2 regions of the Lactimicrobium sp. genome follow, and region 1 is predicted to be linked to the other one. Evidence: predicted binding sites of a transcription regulator. Region 1 holds the regulator's gene; the other holds the start of a gene.

Region 1 (3,169 bases):
TGCTTTGATATCCTTTGGATAATTGGTCAGGAACACCGGTCCCTTGACTACCTTCTCGCAAAGATAGCGCTCATGTTCTGTGTTGAGGTCCATGCCCCAGAAAATATTCTTATTCTCGAATTCATCCTTGTGCTTTTCAAGAATTTCAATGGCTTCTGTATAAGGCATCTGACGGAACTGTGAGGAGCGCACATGCTCGAGACGTTCAATCAGTGTCTTATCAATGCGTTCATTGAAGAACTTCATCTCTTCCTTGCAGTTGTCAAAGACATATGTAATGCAGTATTTCACCATGTCTTCAATGACAGCCATATCATAATCCAGATCTGCAAATGCCATCTCCGGCTCAATCATCCAGAATTCAGCCGCATGGGTTGTGGTATTGGAGTTTTCAGCACGGAACGTAGGTCCGAATGTGTAGACATCGCGGAATGCCATTGCATAGGCTTCAGCATGGAGCTGGCCGGAAACAGTCAATGAGGCATGCTTACCAAAGAAGTCCTTCTCCCAGTTGCCATCGGTACGGGTTGTGACCGTAAATGTTTCACCTGCACCTTCGGCATCATTGCCTGTGATCAGCGGTGTGTTGACATAGACAAAGCCCTGGTTCTGGAAGAATTCATGAATGGCCATTGCCAGACAGCTTCTGACTCTGAAGACAGCTTCAAAGGTATTTGTACGTGGGCGCAGATGTCCGATCTCACGCAGATATTCAAATGTGTGGCGCTTCTTCTGCAGCGGATAAGACGCATCACATGCACCTTCCAGATCAATCTCTGTTGCCTGTACTTCAAACGGCTGGCGGTTGTCTGGTGTCAGAACATAGCGGCCGATCACAGAGACTGCCGTACCTGTCAGATAGTGGGATACTTCCTCATAGTTGGACAGACTGTCTGCACTGTAAACAACCTGTGCATTGGCAAGATACGTACCGTCGTTCAAAGCGATAAACGAAACTGCCTTGCCACTGCGGTTGGAACGGATCCATCCCTGCAGCTGTACATATTCAACCTGATCTTTTTCAAGCTGTGATCCTTCAGCAGTCAGCTCATAGAGCTCACGCACACTCATTTCTGTTGGCATAATTCATTCCCCTTATTTTTCCATTAAATTGGCCTCAAACACCAGTTCCTGGATGGATGAGACAACATCTACCTGTTTTACAAAAACGCCGGCAGGCACTGAAAAGTGGTCCATTGCAAAGGACACAATGCCACGGATACCGTTGGCTACCAGCAGATCTACCGTTTCCTGCACACTCTGTGAAATACACAGGATGGCGATCCGGCATCCTTTAGGCATTTTCTCATGAAGATCCTTGATATCATACACGGGCACAGATGCCTTGATGTTCTGCGGTGCAATATCAAATGCACATACAATCTCACCAACGACATGGTTCCAGTTGTTGTAGTTCAGCAGAGCCTTGCCAAGATTTCCGGCACCGATCAGAATAATTTTTTCATCAAAGTTCACACCGAGCTGTTCCGAGAAAATACTGATGAGCTTGTCGACATCATATCCATATCCCTGCTTGCCCAGTTTGCCAAGAAAGCTGAAATCACGCCGGATTGTCGTTGATTCAATGCCGACATAATCCGCAAGCTCCTTGGACATAATGCGGTCGCAGCCATTGTTCTTCAGTTTCCGCAAAGCCTTCAGATAGACAGGATAGCGCTGTAATGTTGCCTTTGGTACTACATAATCTGTCATAATATCACCGCGGATATCATAACACTTTTTCAGCACTTTGTGAATTTATTATCGTTTTTCACTCACCTTCACCCGGCATTTCCAGACTTGGATCTGCTGAGGCGGTGAAGTCACCAAACAAATGGTGCTGATAAGCAACATAGCCTGCTGCACCAATCATGGCGGCATTGTCCGTGCAGTACTTGATACCCGGAATAATCAGTTTGACTTCCGGGAATTTTGTCATCTTTTCTTTCATCAGCTCACGCAGGCGGGAATTTGCGGCTACACCGCCAGCCAGAACAACTGTTTTCGGATGCAGATCCGCAACGGCATTCAATGTTTTCTCAACCATGGAGCCAAGTGCAGCTTCCTGGAAGGCATAGGCAACATCTTCCTTGATGATCGGATTGCCCTTTTTCTCTTCACGCTGGATCAGCTGTGATACAGCTGTTTTCAGGCCGGAGAAAGAGAAATCATATTTACCCTGTACGTGTGGTGTTGGCAGTGCATAGTGCGGATGGCCAAGCTTTGCCATCTTATCAATGACCGGGCCGCCCGGATATCCGGTGCCCAGCACACGTGATACTTTGTCATAGGCTTCACCGATGGCATCGTCCCAGGTTGTACCGATCACCTTGAAATCCCAGTCGTTCTTCATCCATACCAGCTGTGAATGGCCGCCGGAAATAACCAGAGCCAGCAGTGGAAATTCCAGCGTATCTACAAACCGGTTGGCATAGATATGGCCGGTCATATGATTGATCGGCACAAGCGGCTTATGGAATTCCCAGGCAAGTGTCTTGGCAGCCTGCACGCCGACATGCAGGGATCCGATCAGACCAGGTCCCTGTGTATAGGCAATGGCATCGATATCATCCATGGTGACGCCGCTTCTGCGGACAGCTTCATGAATGACTGCTGAAATATTTTCAACATGGATGCGGCTGGCAACTTCAGGCACAACGCCGCCATACAGTGTATGTACATTTATCTGACTTGAGACAATACTGGAAAGGATCTCACGCCCGTCTCGAACGACGGCACAGGCTGTCTCATCACAGCTTGTCTCAATTGCAAGAATCAGTGTCATTTGAACCTCCTACCGGCTTTACCATCAGCCAGGCATCTTCCCCGTCTGAATAGTAGCCTTTTCTCTTTGATGCTTTGATAAAACCATTTTTTTCGTATAAATGCACGGCGGCCTGATTGGACAGACGCACTTCCAGGCTCAGATATTCACATCCCTGCGCCAGAGACTGCGCACACATATGGTCCATGAGCAGCTGGCCAAGCCCCTGCCTCTGGCAGGAAGCGGATACGGCAATATTGGCAACCTGGGCCTGCTCATACATAATCCACAAATCACAATAGCCATTCACGATGCCATCATCATTTTCAATGACAAACAATCTGGCAAATGGATTTTCATGAAGCTCATACAGAAACTGCCTGCGGTCCCAGCAGTCACCCGGAA
Region 2 (3,169 bases), on a different contig from region 1:
TGTTTCTGATAGAGCTCCTGCAGGGTTTCTTTTACCATCGGGATCGGATTGCCATTGTTGGGCTGATAGCGGGTGAACAGCAGTTCGCCTTTCTGGTTGATGACGGCAATCTTGATGGTTGTGGAGCCGGCATCGATGCCAATATGCACCGGTCCGCAGGTTTCATCAAAGGGAACCCGGGGTACAGCAGCCTTGGCATGGCGGTTATGGAAATCCCAGTATTCTTCACGGCTTTCAAACAGCGGAGGCAGGGAAGCAAATTTCGCCTTGCCGCTGTATTCAGAAAGATTTTTGATGACTGTGTTGAGATCAAGCTCTTCATCGGCATAATATGCGGCGCCAAGGGCGACATACAGCAGGGAGTTTTCCGGGCATGTGCCTTTGACATGCAGAGTCTTGTCAAAACTATTGCGCAGACATTTTGAGAATGTCAGAGGCCCGCCAAGGTAGAGAATATTGCCCTGAATGGGACGGCCCTGAGACAGACCGGCAATGGTCTGATTGACAACCGCCTGATAGATGGAAGCGGCGATATCACCGGTCTTGGCCCCCTGGTTGATCAATGGCTGTACGTCGGATTTGGCGAAGACGCCGCAGCGGCTGGCAATGGTATAGGTGCGCTCTGCCTTGCAGGCGGCTTCATCCATCTGGCCGGCATCCATCTTGAGCAGGGTTGCCATCTGGTCAATGAAAGCACCCGTACCGCCGGCACAGGAACCGTTCATTCTGACTTCGGTGCCATTGGTCAAAAACAGAATCTTGGCATCTTCACCGCCAAGCTCAATGATGCAGTCCGTGCCGGGGTTGAGACGGTTGGCTGCCACGCGTTCAGCAAAGACTTCCTGTACAAAGGGAACCTGGCAGGCATCGGCAAGACCCATGCCGGCAGATCCGGAAATTGCCAGAATGGCTTTGCCATCCGGCAGATATTTATCAACGATTCTGGACAGGATTTCTTCTCCTTTTTCCAGAATGTGGCTGTAGTGGCGTTCATAGCTTGAAGCTACAATCTGATTCTGTTCATTCAGAACGACGCATTTAATGGTTGTTGAGCCAATATCCAGACCAACTCTCATGCAAATCCTCCTGTATGCAATCCATAGCAAAACAACCTAATTTTAATGATATTAAGGAAAGAGTCAATTTCAGAGACCGCTTGCATAAACAAAGGCGTAACATTGTCGAACAGTTTGTTACGAGTAACTCACGTGTGGAAAAGCTTTTTATTTCAGCAAGCCCATGCTATTCTATTTACGCGTGTGAAAATTCACACTAAATGGGAGGAAGAGTATGGATCAGAAACATGGTTTCAGACTTGGAACCGTCGGTCTTTTTGCGGCGGCTCTGGTTCTGGGCGCGATTCCTGGCTGTGCCAAGAGCAAGGGTGTTTCCGGTGATTTTACGGGAACAGCCAAAGGCAACGGCGGCACAGTTACTGTCACAGTAACCCTGAAGGATTCTGTGATTACGGATGTGAAGGCAGATGGACCGGACGAGACCCAGGGGATTGGCTCCAAGGCAATTGACAAGCTGCCTGGTGAGATGGTATCCGGCAATACACTGAATGTGGATGCTGTCTCTGGTGCCACCATTACATCCAATGCCATCAAGGAAGCAGCAGCCGCAGCTTTGAAGTCTGCCGGCCTGAATCCGGATGACTATCAGACAGCAGCGACAGCCGCTGCAGCTGAGGATGTCACCGAAGATGCGGATGTCGTCATTGTTGGTGCCGGCGGTGCTGGTATGACAGCGGCCATTGTGGCTGCCAATGAGGGCAGATCTGTTGTCATTCTGGAAAGCCAGGATGCAGCAGGCGGAAACTCCGTTCGTTCCACCGGTGGTATGAACGCTGCCAAGACATCCTATCAGGATGAAAATACATTCGGTGAGGCTGCCGGTGTTCAGAAGACACTGGATACGGCTGCCAGCAAGTATGCCGATAACCAGACCATTACAGATCTGGCTAAGACAGTACAGGAGCAGTGGGATGCCTACCAGGCAAATCCGACTGGCTACTTCGATTCTGTTGAGCTGTTCGAGCTGGATACAATGATCGGCGGCAAGGGCATCAATGATCCTGCCCTGGTCAAGACTCTGTGTGAGAACTCCGCAGATTCCATTGAGTGGCTGTCTTCGATCGGTGCTGATCTCAAGAGTGTCGGCCAGTTCGGCGGTGCTTCTGTCAAGCGTATCCACCGTCCGGTCAACGCAGAAGGCAAGACAACTGCTGTTGGTGCCTATGTTGTTCCGATTCTGGAGAAGAATGTTGAAGATCTTGGCGTCAAGGTTTACTACGATACAACAGCCAACAAGATCCTGATGAAGGATGGCAAGGCTGCAGGTGTTGAGGCAGAAGGTAAGTCCGGCAACAAGGTTACTGTCAATGCCAAGGCTGTCATTCTGGCAACTGGCGGCTTCGGTGCCAACAATGACATGGTTGCTGAGCAGAATCCGGATCTCAAGGGCTACATCACAACCAATGCACCGGGTGCACAAGGCCAGGGCATTACCATGGCTACGGCTGAGGGCATTGATGCCGCAACTGTTGATATGAAGCAGATTCAGCTGCATCCGACGGTTCACGTTGATGATGATGGCAACGCACATCTGATTACCGAAGGTCTGCGTGGCGATGGTGCGATTCTGGTCAATGCAGAAGGTAAGCGTTTCACCGATGAAGTTGGTACACGTGATGCCGTTTCTGCAGCTGAGAATTCTCAGACCGGCGGTGCCGCATGGCTGATCATTGACCAGAACATGGTTGATGCTTCTGCTGTCATTCAGGGCTACATTGATTCCGGCTACACAGTACAGGGTGATACCTATGAGGATCTGGCCAAGGCAATGGGTGTTGATGAATCCACATTTGCTGAGACAATGAACACCTGGAATACAGATGTTGAAAACAAGAGCGATCCTGATTTCAACCGTACAACCTTTGCCAATAAGCTGGACAAGGCTCCGTACTATGCCATCAAGGTACAGCCGGGCGTTCATCACACCATGGGCGGCCTGAAGATTGATACTTCTGCTGAGGTCATCAATACTTCCGGTTCTGTGATCCCGGGCCTGTTCGCTGCAGGTGAAGTTACCGGCGGTGTGCATGGTGCCAACCGTCTGGGTGGAAATGCTGTTGCGGACTTCGTTGTCTTCGGCAGAATTGCTGGCC

What was found. Region 1 encodes Rex, which represses fermentation and respiration genes when NADH is low (regulators of the CRP and FNR family bind a similar motif). Its sites were predicted from a motif close to GTGAANNNNTTCAC; they were not measured.
Region 2: SOI44_RS06665 (flavocytochrome c) is a predicted target of Rex. The motif match lies at 1,260-1,273, and genes of this name have one in related genera.

What each region holds. Positions count from the first base shown of each region.
Region 1 covers NZ_JAZHUW010000027.1:24,232-27,400, forward strand. The annotation lists gene asnS (asparagine--tRNA ligase) at 1-1,083, opposite strand, end outside; gene SOI44_RS07535 (redox-sensing transcriptional repressor Rex) at 1,096-1,713, opposite strand; gene tsaD (tRNA (adenosine(37)-N6)-threonylcarbamoyltransferase complex transferase subunit TsaD) at 1,772-2,785, opposite strand; gene rimI (ribosomal protein S18-alanine N-acetyltransferase) at 2,763-3,169, opposite strand, start outside.
Region 2 covers NZ_JAZHUW010000021.1:23,976-27,144, reverse strand. The annotation lists gene SOI44_RS06670 (acyl-CoA dehydratase activase-related protein) at 1-1,076, opposite strand, end outside; gene SOI44_RS06665 (flavocytochrome c) at 1,291-3,169, shown strand, end outside.